DNA from 2 places in the Microbacterium jejuense genome. Region 2 is predicted to be linked to the other one. Evidence: riboswitches for the same ligand, from Rfam matches in the RefSeq annotation. Region 2 holds a riboswitch; the other holds the start of a gene.
The links. A riboswitch is a leader RNA that binds a small molecule or an ion and turns the genes downstream of it on or off. The one in region 2 is predicted to bind thiamine pyrophosphate.

Region 1 (7,006 bases), on a different contig from region 2:
CGCGCACCTCGTGGGGCGCGAGGTGGAGCCGTTCCTCGCCGACATGGGCGCGGCCAACAGCGAGCTCGTCGGCGACTCGCAGCTGCGCTGGCTCGGCCCCGAGAAGGGGGTCATGCACATGGCGATCGGCGCGGTCGTCAACGCGCTGTGGGACCTCAAGGCCAAGCGCGCCGGGCTGCCGCTGTGGCAGCTGCTCTCGCGCATGACCCCCGAGGAGATCGTCGCGCTGGTCGATTTCCGCTATCTCACCAATGCGCTGACCCCCCAGGACGCCCTCGCCATCCTGCGCGCGGCCGAGCCGGGCCGCGCCGAGCGCGAGGCGGAGCTGCTGGCCACCGGCTACCCGGCCTACACGACGAGCCCGGGATGGCTCGGCTACTCCGACGAGAAGCTCGCCCGGCTGTGCCGCGAGGCGATCGCCGACGGGTTCGGGCAGATCAAGCTCAAGGTCGGCGCCGACCTCGACGACGACATCCGGCGCCTGCGCATCGCGCGTGAGACGTGCGGCGAGGGGTTCCCGATCGCGATCGACGCCAACCAGCGCTGGGAGGTGTCGGAGGCGATCGCGTGGGTGAACGCGCTCGCCGAGTTCGACCTCGCCTGGATCGAGGAGCCCACGAGCCCCGACGACGTGCTCGGCCACGCCGAGATCTCGCGCGGCGTCGCCCCGGTGCGGGTGGCCACGGGCGAGCACGCACAGAACCGCGTCATCTTCAAGCAGCTGCTGCAGGCGCAGGCGCTGGATGTCATGCAGATCGACGCCGCGCGCGTCGGCGGCGTGAACGAGAACATCGCCAACCTGCTGCTCGCGGCGAAGTTCGGCGTGCCGGTATGCCCCCACGCCGGTGGCGTCGGCCTGTGCGAGGCCGTGCAGCACCTGTCGATGTTCGACTTCGTCGCCGTCAGCGCGAGCCGCGAGGGCCGCATGATCGAGTACGTCGATCACCTGCACGAGCACTTCGTCGTGCCCACCGAGGTGCGCGGCGGCGTCTACGTCCCCCCGCTCGCACCGGGCGGCGGCATGGAGATGAAGCAATCCAGCCGCGCGGCGTACACGTTCGGAGCGGTCGTCCCCACGCCTGCTCCCCGCGCCGCCGGCGCGGCGCTCGGAGACGCCGGCGCGTGGGCCCAGCCTCGTCATGACTGAGCTCCCTTCGCTCACGCGTCTCGGGTACGGCGCCGCCAACCTCGGCAATCTGTTCCGGCCGCTCACCGACGACGACGCCTGGGCGATCCTCGACGCGGCCTGGGACGCCGGCATCCGCTACTTCGACACCGCGCCGCACTACGGGCTCGGGCTGTCGGAGCGGCGCCTGGGCGCGTTCCTGCAGACCAAGCCCCGCGACGAGTTCGTCGTGTCGACGAAGGCCGGGCGCCTGCTGCGGCCGAACCCCGATGACGACGGCGGTCTGGACCTCGCCGCCGACTTCCACGTGCCGACCGCGCTGCGCCGGGAATGGGACTTCTCGGCCGCCGGCATCCGGGCGAGCCTCGACGAGTCGCTGGAGCGCCTCGGCCTCGACCGCGTCGACGTCCTGTACCTGCACGACCCCGAGCGGCACGACCTCGACCTCGCGCTGCGCGAGGCGTTCCCCGCGCTGCAGCAGCTGCGCGACGGGGGAGCAGTGGATGCCGTCGGCATCGGCTCGATGGTGTCGTCGGCGCTCGTGGCGGCCGTCGAGGGCGCAGACCTCGACCTCATCATGATCGCGGGGCGCTACACGCTGCTGGAGCAGTCGGCTGCCGATGAGGTGCTGCCGGCCTGTCGTGTGCACGGGACCGGCGTCGTGACGGCATCCGTCTTCAATTCCGGCCTTCTCGCGAAGGACGAGCCGTCGCGCGACGACCGGTACGAGTACGGCCGGATCCCCGATGAGCTGTGGGACCGCCTGCAGCGCATCCTCGCGGTGTGCCGTGCCCACGGCGTCCCGCTGCCCGCTGCGGCCGTGCAGTTCACCCTGCGCGAGCCGGCGGTGCGCTCGGTCGTGGTGGGCGGCAGCCGCCCGGAGCAGCTGCGCCGCAACGCCGAGCTCATGGCCGTCGAGATCCCGGCCGCGCTGTGGGACGACCTCGCGTCCGAGGCCCTCACCCGCTGATCCCCGGGGTGCTGATGCGCCCTCTCTCAACGAGCAAGGATGGCGGGGAGGGATGCCGGCGGCCGGACGAGCGGGGCGCCCGGCATCCGACCGGATCAGTCGTTCAGGCCGAACAGGTCGAGCGGGTGCGTCAGACGCCACCAGGGTGACGGGTCGGAGACGTCGGCCGCGAGAGTGAGATCGACGGTCGTGTCGTCGAGGGGGCCCGTGACCTGCAGCGAGCCGACGGCGTCGCCCGCCTTCCGCGCGTCGCCGAGGTCGAAGGTGGTCGCCACTTCGCCGACGCCGCCGTTCCACAGCACGACCGACGCATCGCCGGACGAGACCACGTCGACCTTGTCGCCCCAGCGGGTCTCGACGATGCCGGCGACGGTTCCCGCGGCGACGGAGGGCTTGAGCTGCAGCTCCTGCTCGAGCTGCGCATAGATCGCGCGCGACGCGGCCAGACGGGCGTCGTCGTCGGGCTGTCCCAGCACCGACGCGTACAGGCGCACCGTGGTGTCGCCGATCGTGACGTCCTTGGCCGACAGCAGGTTCCACGCGTCGAGCGTGCCGGTCTTGATGCCGACCACGCCGGGATCGGCCAGCAGCTCGTTGGTGTTCTCGACAGTGCCGGCGCCCGGGAGCACCACGGACTTCTGCGCGACGATCTCGGCGATCACCGGGTTCTCGAGCGCCTTCTGCGCGAGCGGGATGAGCGACTCGGCGCTCGCCCGGTTGCGCTTGTCGATGCCGGTGGGCTCGTACAGCGTGATGCCCGGGACGCCGTGCGCGGTCAGCCACTCGTTCGCCGCCGTCGCGTACACGGCGTCGGAGGGGAACAGATCCTGCGCCAGACGGTCGGCGTAGTTGCCCGCCGAGCCGATCAGCATGCCCTGCAGCATCTGATACTCGGTGAGCGAGCCGCCCACCGGCACGTCGAGCGCGGACTCGCCGCTGCGCAGATACTGCCAGTAGGCGTTGCCGTCGGCGGACGTGAACCGGTACGAGGGTCCCTGCTCGCCCACGGCGAGGGGCAGCTCGTCGAGCACGACGAGCGCCGTGACGACCTTCGTGATGCTCGCGATCGCGTCGGCGTCGGGCGTCGACGACAGGGTCCCGATGCCTTCGACGGCCTCGGCGGCGCTGCCCTCGGCCGGCCACGCCGGCACGGCGGCGGGAGCGGCGACGGGCTGCGCCTGGATCGGGGTCACGGTCGGTGCGACGGCGTTCAGCGGCCACAGCAGCGTGGTGCCCGCGTACGCGGCGAGCACGCCGGCGATCGCGAGCGTCGGCACGATCACGCCCGCGCGCAGCGGCGAGCGGTGCGGCGCGTCGGCGAGCAGGTCGGCCTCGACCGCGATGTACGGGCTCGCCGCGGCGGTCAAGTCGCCCGGGGCGGCCACGCGGCCGACGGTGGCCGGGTCGACCCACGACAGCGCGGTGCCGTCCGAAGGGAGCCGCGGCGTCCCCGCCGGCGGCGCCTCAGGCTCGGCGACGAGCAGGGCGCCGGTGTCGAACGCGCTCAGGTCGAGGTCGTCCAGCGGGACGTCGTCGCCCGTGGGGGCCGGCGCGGGGAGATCTGCGGATGCCGCACCGGGCGCCGCAGCGGCCGCCGCCGGTGCGGGCTCGAACACCGGCAGGGCGGACGAGGCCGTCGCCGCCCCGAGCGGGGCTGCGGCGATCGAGGTCGGAACGGCGGCGGTGTCGACCGGAACGGTGCTGCTGGAGCGCGGCGCGGGCACCGTCTCGCCCGGAGCGGTGAGGGCTCCCTCCGGAACCGTCAGGACCTCGGCCGTGCGGGCACGACGCTCACGGCGCGAAGGCGCGGGGGCAGCGTCGTCCGGAGTCACCTCCCAACGATACCTTGCCTGCCCCGGCGGTATACTCGTGGCCACAACCACGGGAGTCCGGTGAGCCGGGCTGAGAGGAAGCGATCCACGCTTCGACCGTCGAACCTGATCCGGATCATGCCGGCGCAGGGAGGAGAACACATGCACGCGTCCGCATCCACGTCAGCATCTGTCGCCGCGGCATCCGCGGCTTCGCGCAGCCTTCGCTGGCGCGTCGTCGACATCGTCGTCGCTGCCGTTCTCGGCGTCGCGGTCGGACTGGTCTTCTGGGCCTGGAACACCATCGGCGGCACCTGGTTCGTCGCCATGGACGGCCTCACGCCCGGTCTCGGCGGACTCGCCGTCGGCATCTGGCTCATCGGTGGCGTGATCGGCGGTCTCGTGATCCGCAAGCCCGGCGCCGCCCTGCTGGTCGAGGTGATCGCCGCGCTGGTGTCGATGCTCATCGGCAATGTGTGGGGCGTCTCGACAGTGCTGTCCGGGCTCGTGCAGGGGCTGGGCGCCGAGCTCGTCTTCGCCCTGTTCCTGTACCGGCGCTTCACGCTGCCCGTGGCCATGCTCGCCGGTGTCGGCGCGGGTGTCGGCGCGTGGGTGTTCGAGCTGTTCTACGGCAGCTCGCCCAACATCCTCAAGACCGTCGAGTTCAACGTCATCTACCTCGTCTCGCTGATCGTGTCGGGCGCCCTGCTCGCCGGCGTCGTGGGGTGGCTCGCGGTGCGCGCGCTCGCAGCGACGGGCGCGCTGAGCCGCTTCGCCGCCGGACGCGAAGCGCGACGCGAGGTCTGACATGCCGGCGGTCTCGTCCGCCGCGACCGCCCGCGCGGCCGCGCAGGTCGGCTCCGCCGCCCAGACCCGGCCCGCCGGCATCACGGCAGAGGGCTGGGGCTGGCGGTACGCGGGACGCCGAGCGTCCGCGGTGCGCGACCTGTCGTTCACGATCGAGCCCGGCCAGCGCGTGCTGCTGCTCGGCGCTTCAGGGGCGGGCAAATCGACGCTGCTCGCCGGTATCGCGGGCCTGCTCGGCGGCGCCGACGAGGGCGACCAGACCGGCACGCTGCTGATCGACGGCGTCCGCCCCGAGCTGCAGCGCGGGCGCGTCGGCCTCGTGCTGCAGGATCCCGACGCCGGCGTGGTGCTCTCGAAGGTGGGCGACGACGTCGCTTTCGGCTGCGAGAACCTCGGCGTGCCGGTGGCCGACATCCCGGCGCGGGTCGCCGAGGCGCTCGACGCCGTCGGGCTGGACGTGCCGCTCGGCCGTGCGACCAAGGCGCTCTCGGGCGGGCAGAAGCAGCGTCTCGCGCTCGCGGGCGTGCTCGCGATGCGGCCCGGCGTGCTGCTGCTCGATGAGCCCACCGCCAACCTCGACCCCGAGGGTGTGCGAGAGGTGCGGGCAGCCGTCGAGCATGCCGTCGCCGACAGCGGCGCCACCCTCGTGGTGATCGAGCACCGCACCGAGGTGTGGGCCGACCTCATGGACCGCGTCATCGTCGTGGGCGCCGACGGGGGGCTGCTCGCCGACGGCCCGCCCGCCGAGGTGTTCGCACGCGTCGGCGGCGCGCTCGCCGACGCCGGGGTGTGGGTGCCCGGGCATCCGATCGATCTGCCCGTGCTCGCCGCGGCGTCGGACCGGGGGGATGCCGCGCTGGCGGCATCCGCGCTCTCGATCTCGCGCGACGGACGCTCGATCGTGCGGGCAGGGCTCGACGTGCGGGTACCCCGGAGCGCGGCGACCGGCATCGTCGGGCCGAACGGCGCGGGCAAGTCGACGCTTGCGCTGACGCTCGCGGGGCTGCTGCCCGAGGCGGCCGGTCACGTGGTCGCCGCGCCGGAGCTGGCCGGGCGGTCGGGGCGCCGGCCGTCGCGCTGGACCTCGCGCGAGCTGCTCACACGGATCGGCACGGTGTTCCAGGAGCCCGAGCACCAGTTCCTCGCCGCGACGGTGCGCGACGAGCTCGCGATCGGCCCGCGCTCGCGCGGGGTCGCGGCGGCCGCGGTCGACACGATCGTCGACGAGCTGCTCGAGCGCCTGCACCTGGCGCCGCTGGCCCTCGCCAACCCGTTCACGCTGTCGGGCGGCCAGAAGCGACGGCTGTCGGTGGCGACGGTGCTCGCCGACGCGCCGCCGGTGATCGTGCTCGACGAGCCCACGTTCGGTCAGGACCGGCGCGGGTGGGTGGAGCTCGTCGCGCTGCTGCAGTCCGAGATCGCCGCGGGCACCACTGTCGTGGCCGTCACGCACGACGACGACGTGCTGCGCCACCTCGGCGCGCACCGCATCGACCTGGGCGCGCCCGCCGGAGCGTCGGCATGAGCGCGGTCGGCGCCGTTGCGGCGCCCGAGACCGGGGCCGCCACGACCGCGTGGCTCGACGGGGTCAACCCGGTCACCAAGGTGGTGCTCGCGCTGCTGCTCTCGGTGCCGCTGTTCGCCTCGATCGACATCACCAGCGCCCTGGCCGCCATCGTGCTGCAGCTCGCGTGCCTGCCGCTGACCGGACTGCGAGTGAAGACCGTGCTGAAGCGGATGCTGCCGATCGTGGTGTTCGCGCCGGTCGCCGGTGTCAGCATGCTGCTGTACGCCGAGCCCGGCGGCCGCGTCTACTGGTCGTCCTGGTACGCCACGATCAGCGACGACTCGATCGCGCTCGCGATCGCGGTGTGCCTGCGTGTGATCGCACTCGGCCTCCCGACGATCCTGCTGTTCGGCCGCACCGACCCGACCGAGCTCGCCGACGCCCTGGCGCAGGTCGCGAAGCTGCCGTCGCGGTTCGTGCTCGGCGTGCTGGCCGGCACGCGCACGCTCGGGCTGTTCCTCGACGACTGGCGCAGCATGGGCCTGGCACGGCGTGCGCGCGGCGTCGGCGACACCGGCGCCGTGCGGCGCTTCTTCTCGATGGCCTTCGTGCTGCTCGTGTTCGCGGTGCGCCGCGGCACGAAGCTCGCGACAGCGATGGAGGCGCGCGGGTTCGGCTCGGGCATCCCGCGCACGTGGTCGCGGCCGTCGCGGCTCGGCCGGCGCGACCCTGTCGCGCTGCTGGGCGGCATGATCATCATGTCGCTCGCGATCGGCGCCGCCGTG
Region 2 (7,006 bases):
GCCGGGCGTACGCGGCGAGTCCCGCCTCGGTCATGAGCCCCTGCGCCGTGAGCTGCTCGACGAGCTCGATGTTGACCTTCGACCAGTTGCTCGACGGCTTGCGCGGCGACCAGCGCTGGCGCACCGCGTCATCGTCGATCCGCTGGGCGACGGAGTCGATCCAGCCGTAGCAGAGCGCGACGGGGACCGCCTGCTCCCACGTGAGGGGGCGGTCGGCGACGTGCTTCTTGTAGAGCCCCATCCACAGCTCGGTCTCGGTGTCGTGGTGGGCGGCGAGCCACGCGCGGAACTCCTCGGGCCCTGAGAAGAACACCGCCGGGCGTTCCGGGGTACCGCCGGGGGTGCCGATCGTCGTCGCCATGCGCCGAGTCTGCCAGTCCGGGCGGACATCGCCCGTCACACCCTGGTCATGAGCCGTCCCGGTCGTTGAGCGAACCCCGCTTCCCGTCACACGTTCGCCGCGTCGACCTCCAGCGGCGCCTCGAAGAAGCTCAGCTCATGGGCCGTCGACCGCAAGAGCGCGGCCTTCATGCGCGAGCGCTCGTCGGCGGTCGCCGCGCAGGCTGCGGCATCCACGATCCTCACCGCGTGCGCGCTCGCTTCGGCGAACGCGGGGTCGCCGTACGCCGCGAGCCAGTCGTCGTACGGATGGGCGTCGTGACGTGCCGCGGCCAGTTGCGCGCCGAGGTCGGCGTAGACCGTGAAGCAGGGGAGGAGCGCGGCGACGAGCTCGCCGTAGCTGCGACCGCAGGCGTGCAGATGGTTCGTGTAGGCCAGCGTGGCCGGAGCGGGCTCCGCGGGAGCGCGACCGTCGAGGTGCGCGTCGTGAAGGCGCTGCTCCTCGACGACGGCCGACTGCGCGGACCGCGCCCAGAACGCCTGCTCGTCGGGCGTCGGGGCCAGAGCGCTCGCCCGCGCCAGCAGTCGCGCGTACTCGCCGAGGTACCGGGCGTCCTGGGCGAGGTACCAGGTGAACGCCTGCCGATCCAGCGAGCCGTCGCCGAGCCGGCGCACGAACGCGCACGCCTCGATGTCCGCCCGGAGGTCGGCCGCGGCATCCCTCATCTCGTCCGACCACGCGCCGCGGGCGGCAGACCGTGATTCGTGGAAGTGGTCGATCGGGCCGTTGCCGCGCCCGACGCGCAGCCGGTCTGCGTGCTCGAGCGCGCCGGTGAGCCACTCCTTGGCGCGCCCCAGCGCATCGGGCCAGGCGGCGCCCCCGCTGCGCAGGGTGGCCATCGCCGACGACAGCGAACACCCCGTGCCGTGGGTGCTGCGGGTCGCGACACGCGCACCCACGACCTCGTGCACGCCGCCGGAGCCGATGAGCGCGTCCGGGCCGACGAGGGCGTCCGGGCAGTCGGCGCCGTCGAGATGCCCGCCCTTCAGCAGCACGATCGTGCCGGTCGCCTCGTGGAGCCGGCGGGCGGCATCGAGCGCCTCGTCCCACGTGGCGGCGAGCGGGCGGCCGGTCAGCACGGCGAGCTCCGCGAGGTTCGGCGTCACGAGGTCGACGTCGGCGCAGAGCGCCCGCAGCGCGTCCTCGGCGGCGGCATCGAGCAGCCTGTCGCCGCTGGTGGCGACCATCACCGGGTCGAGCACGACGACCGGCGGTCGCACGCAGGCGAGCCAGGTGCGGACGACGCCGATGATCGCGGCATCCTGCAGCATCCCGATCTTCACCGCGTCGATCTCGACGTCGTCCGACACGGCGTCGAGCTGCGCGGCCAGAAAGTCGACCGGCGGCACATGCACGTCGCGCACACCCCGCGTGTTCTGCGCGACGAGCGCGGTGACCACGGCCATGCCGTAGCCGCCGAGTGCGCCGATCGTCTTCAGGTCTGCCTGGATGCCGGCGCCGCCGGTGGGGTCGGTGCCGGCGATGCTGAGGACGCGGGGGATGTCGCTCATCGGCCCACCTCGACGGGCGCGGCATCCGCGATCCGGCGCAGCTCCCGGGCGACCACGGCCGGATCGTCGGCGGCCGACAGCAGCGACACGACGGCGACGCCCGCCGCTCCGGCCGCGCGCAGCGGGGCGACGTCGGACAACCCGATGCCGCCGATCGCGACGCACGGCAACGGCGTCGCCGCGGCCAGCCGGGCGAATCCGTCGACGCCGAGCGCGGGCGGATGGTCGGGCTTGGTGGACGTGGGACGGATCACACCCACCCCGAGATAGTCGAGGGTGCCCGGCGGGAACGCGGCCGCCGCGCCGAGGTGAGCGGGCGTGTTCGCCGTCCATCCGATGACGGACTCGGCGCCGAGGAGCCGTCGAGCGGCGTCGGGCGGCAGGTCGCTCTGACCGAGGTGCACGCCGTCCACCCGGACCCCGGTGCCGCGGGCGGCGAGCACGATGTCGACGCGGTCGTCGACCACGAACGTCGCGCGCCCCGCGACGACCGCCGACAGAGCCACCGTCTGGGCGAGCAGGTCGCGCGCCGTGCCGCCCTTGACGCGCAGCTGGACGACGTCGACACCGGCCTCGACCGCCGCCGCGACCACGTCGCGCGTGCGCGCGAAGGGCAGCCGGTCGTCGGTCACGAGGTGCAGCTGCAGGCTCATCGCACGCCTACCGTCAGGGTGGCGACGGCGCGGCCGTCGAGGTCGGCCGGGGCTGCCTCGGCGAGGGCATCGAGCAGCGCGACCGCGAACGAGCCGGGTCCGCTCGCGCGGGCGGCCGCGCGTTCCGAGGCGGCGGCGTAGAGGGTGGATGCCGCCACCGCGGCGTCGAAGGGCCGGCAGACGCCCAGGAACGCGGCCATCACGGCGCCGAGAGAGCAGCCGCCGCCGGTGACGCGGGTCAGGAGCGCATCCCCGCCGCCGATGCGGACGACCTCGACGCCGTCGGTGACGAGGTCGACCGGACCCGACACGGCCACGACGCCGCCGGTGCGCAGTGCGAGCTCGCGGGCGGCGTCGGCGGCCGCATCCGTCTCCTCCGTGGCGTCCACCCCGCGACCGCCGGCCCCGGCGCCGGCGAGCGCGAGGATCTCGGACGCGTTGCCGCGGATGATCGCGGGCCGGTGCTCGAGCAGCTCGGCGGCGAACGCGGTGCGGACGGGCAGGGCACCGACCGCGACCGGATCGAGCACCCAGCGCTCGGTCGCGCGGACGGCCTCGCGGGCGCCGTCGCGCTGCTCGACGCCCGGCGTTCCGAGGTTCACGAGCACGCCGTCGGCGATGCCGGCGAACAGGCCCGCCTCGCCGGGCAGGTCGCACATCGCCGGTGCTGCGCCGACCGCGAGCAGCACATTGGCGGTGAATCCGGTCACCACGGCATTGGTGATGCACTGCACGAGCGGTGCGGCATCCCGCAGCGCCGTGAGCGCCTCTGAAGGGGACAGGTGGACGGTGGCGGCGCGCGTGTTCATCGCGACATCCCTTCGCTCGCATGATCGAGATCAGGTTCGACGGGTGTGTTCTCAGCCCGCCGTGCGGGCACCCCGTGTCACTGCCGAGCAATCTAGCAGGCCCGGGATCGGCCGCCGTGATGCGATGCGCCGAGCCTGCCGAAGTGTCGGGACCACGCCGTAGGCTGGGGGAGTGACCACAGCCCTCTATCGCCGCTACCGGCCCGAGTCGTTCGGCGAGATGATCGGGCAGGGTCAGGTCACCGAGCCGTTGATGACCGCCCTGCGCGGCGACCGGGTCGGCCACGCCTACCTGTTCTCGGGCCCCCGCGGGTGCGGCAAGACGACCTCCGCCCGCATCCTCGCCCGCTGCCTCAACTGCGCCGAGGGCCCGACCGACGTGCCGTGCGGAAAGTGCGACAGCTGCATCGAGCTGGGCCGCGGCGGCGGCGGATCGCTCGACGTCGTCGAGATCGACGCGGCCAGCCACAACGGCGTCGACGATGCGCGCGACCTGCGCGAGCGCGCCGTGTTCGCCCCGGCCCGCGACCGGTTCAAGATCTTCATCCTCGATGAGGCGCACATGGTGACGCCGCAGGGCTTCAACGCCCTGCTCAAGCTCGTCGAAGAGCCGCCGGACCACGTCAAGTTCATCTTCGCGACGACCGAGCCCGAGAAGGTCATCGGCACGATCCGCTCGCGTACGCACCACTACCCGTTCCGCCTCGTGCCGCCCGCCGCGATGCTCGAGTACGTCGAGCAGCTCTGCGTGCAAGAGGGCGTCGAGGTCGAACCCGGTGTGCTGCCCCTCGTGGTGCGCGCCGGCGGCGGGTCGCCGCGAGACACGCTGTCGCTGCTCGACCAGCTGATCGCCGGCTCCGACGATGCCGGGGTGACCTACGCGCGTGCCGTCGCGCTGCTCGGCTACACCCCTGACGAGCTGCTCGACGAGGTCATCGACGCGTTCGGCGCGTCCGACGCCGCTGCGGCGTTCTCGGCGGTCGACCGCGTCGTACAGACCGGTCAGGACCCTCGCCGTTTCGTCGACGACCTGCTCGAGCGCCTGCGCGATCTCATCGTCGCCGCCGCGACCGGTCAGGGCGCCGCCGCGGTGCTCCGCGGCGTCTCGGCCGACGACCTCATGCGCAAGCAGCGCCAGGCCGACGCGTTCGGCACGGCCCGTCTCTCGCGCATCGCCGACCTTGTCATCGCGACGCTCGACGACATGACCGGCGCCACCTCGCCGCGACTGCAGCTCGAGCTCATGGTCGCCCGCGTGCTGGCGAGGGGCGCGGATGCCGCAGCCCCGGCGGTGCCGTCGGCTCCGGTCGGCGCGGCTGCCCCGGTCGTCGAGCGTGCGCGCGAGACGGCTCCGGCGTCAGCACCCGTTTCTGCGGCTCCTGCGCCCGAGCCGGCGCCGGCGCCCACCGCCCCTCGCGAGCTGACGACCGAGAATCTCGTCGCTGCGTGGCCCGACGTGCTCACGCGACTCGAGGGCATCAGCCGGTCGTCGTGGATGGTCGCCACCGCGTCCCGCCCGATCGGCGTCACGACCAAGGGCGACGACCATGTCGTCGCGCTCGAGTTCTCCAGCGCGAGCGACCTCACGAAGTTCAAGCCCAAGCCGCAGGGGCAGGGTGCGTTCCTCGACGTGCGCAGCGCGATCGAGCAGGTGTTCGGCAGCCAGGTGAAGTTCCTGCCGCGGCTCGCGGAGCCGGGTTCCGGCGGCGGCGCAGCGTCCGATCGCGGACCGGCCCCCGCGTCCGCGTCGGCAGCTGGGCGGCCCTCCGCACCTGCGGCGACGGCACCCGAGGCGGTCGCGGCCCCGGCTGCTGCGTCCCGGCCCTCGGCGCCTGCTCCCTCGACGCCGCGCGCCTCGGCCCCGACCGCTCCGGCCACACCCACCGGGACCGCCTCGGCGCCGCGTGCGTCGGCGCCGAGTTCTCCGGCGCCGCGGGGTGCGGCATCCGCCCCCGCTGCGAAGGCCGCGCCGGCCGCAGCCGCGCCGGTCACGGACTGGGCCGTCGCGCCGATCCCTTCCGACGACGATGCCCCGCCGCCCGATCCCGGCCCCGCCGCGATGCCGAGCATGGGCCAGTTCGCCGTCGACGACGAGCCCGAAGACGCGGAGCGGGTGCGTGTCGCGACGCTTGCTCCGCCGCAGGTGGCGCCGCACGACGGCGACGTGCTGCCGCGCGCCGAGCTGGCTCCCGCGGTCGAGCGCGACGACGAGCCCGACGACGATCTCGACCTCGACGAGTCCGGGGCGCCGGTCGAGGCCCCGGTTCCGCCCACTGTCGCGCCGCCGATCACCCCGGTCGTGCGTCCGCGCAACGACGGCGTGCAGCGGTACGGCGAGGCGGTCGTGCGGCAGATGCTCGACGCGACGTTCATCGGCGAAGAGCCCTACGAGCCCCCGACGAGGTTCAACTAGCCCATGTACGACGGCATCGTCCAGGATCTGATCGACGAGTTCGGCCGCCTGCCGGGGATCGGCCCGAAGTCGGCGCAGCGCATCGCGTTCCACATCCTGCAGACCCCGAACTTCGACGTGTCGCACCTCGCCGAACTGCTCGCCGACGTGCGCGAGAAGGTGCGCTTCTGCGAGGTGTGCGGCAACGTGTCCGAGCAGGAGCGCTGCTCGATCTGCCGCGACCCGCGGCGCAACCAGACGCTCATCTGCGTCGTCGAGGACGCCAAGGATGTCGCGGCCATCGAGCGCACGCGCGAGTTCCGCGGGCTCTACCATGTGCTCGGCGGCGCGATCAGTCCGATCGCCGGCATCGGTCCCGACGACCTGCGCATCGCCCAGCTGATGCAGCGCCTCGCCGACGGCACCGTGCAGGAGGTCATCCTCGCCACGAACCCCAACCTCGAGGGCGAGGCGACGGCGACCTACCTCAGCCGCCTGCTGCACACGCTCGAGATCGCGGTGACCCGCCTCGCCTCGGGACTCCCGGTCGGCGGCGACCTGGAGTACGCCGACGAGGTCACCCTCGGCCGCGCTTTCGAGGGGCGCCGCTCGGTCTGAGGCGCGCGGGCGCGCCGCCGCGGCACCGCCGCTCGCGATGTCCGAGATCGGTCGTAGAGTGTCGTTCGCGATCCTCGCGCCGTCCGCCCGACCGGTGCACCCTGGTTCGACGGCGAGAAAGGGCACCGCATGAATCCCGTCCAACGATTCGACACGCGCGCGTGGCTGCTGTTCGCCGCGATGGCGCTGCTGTGGGGCGTTCCGTACCTGTTCATCAGTGTCGCGGTCGAGTCGTACTCGCCGGCGGCCGTGGTGGCGGGGCGCACGCTGCTCGGCGCCGTCCTGCTGCTGCCGTTCGCGATCCGCGCCGGAGCGCTGCGCCCGGCCTTCGCGAAGATCGGGTGGGTGCTGCTGTTCGGCGCGATCGAGATGGCCGGGCCGTTCCTGCTGCTCGGGCACGCCGAGCAGACGCTGCCGTCGGGACTCACGGGGCTGCTCGTGGCGACCGTGCCGCTGTTCGCGGCGATCATCGCGTTCGGCGGCGGCGACCGCTCCGTGCTGAGCCCGTGGCGGGCGATCGGCCTGTTCGTCGGGTTCGCGGGCGTGTTCGTCATCGTCGCGGGGCCGGGGCTCGCCGTCGAGGGCGGGGGAGGACTCCTCGCCGTGGGCGAGGTCCTCCTGGT

Region 1: another riboswitch for thiamine pyrophosphate. It lies ahead of ABEA46_RS01950 (ECF transporter S component); the one in region 2 lies ahead of thiM (hydroxyethylthiazole kinase).

The regions. Positions count from the first base shown of each region.
Region 1 is NZ_BAABLG010000001.1:440,697-447,702, forward strand. It holds gene ABEA46_RS01935 (enolase C-terminal domain-like protein) at 1-1,147, shown strand, start outside; gene ABEA46_RS01940 (aldo/keto reductase) at 1,140-2,096, shown strand; gene ABEA46_RS01945 (D-alanyl-D-alanine carboxypeptidase family protein) at 2,192-3,928, opposite strand; TPP riboswitch at 3,968-4,077, shown strand; gene ABEA46_RS01950 (ECF transporter S component) at 4,070-4,714, shown strand; gene ABEA46_RS01955 (ABC transporter ATP-binding protein) at 4,716-6,239, shown strand; gene ABEA46_RS01960 (energy-coupling factor transporter transmembrane component T family protein) at 6,236-7,006, shown strand, end outside.
Region 2 is NZ_BAABLG010000009.1:156,697-163,702, reverse strand. It holds gene ABEA46_RS16625 (YdeI/OmpD-associated family protein) at 1-361, opposite strand, end outside; gene thiD (bifunctional hydroxymethylpyrimidine kinase/phosphomethylpyrimidine kinase) at 448-1,911, opposite strand; gene thiE (thiamine phosphate synthase) at 1,908-2,564, opposite strand; gene thiM (hydroxyethylthiazole kinase) at 2,561-3,373, opposite strand; TPP riboswitch at 3,364-3,458, opposite strand; gene ABEA46_RS16605 (DNA polymerase III subunit gamma and tau) at 3,546-5,786, shown strand; gene recR (recombination mediator RecR) at 5,790-6,383, shown strand; gene ABEA46_RS16595 (DMT family transporter) at 6,513-7,006, shown strand, end outside.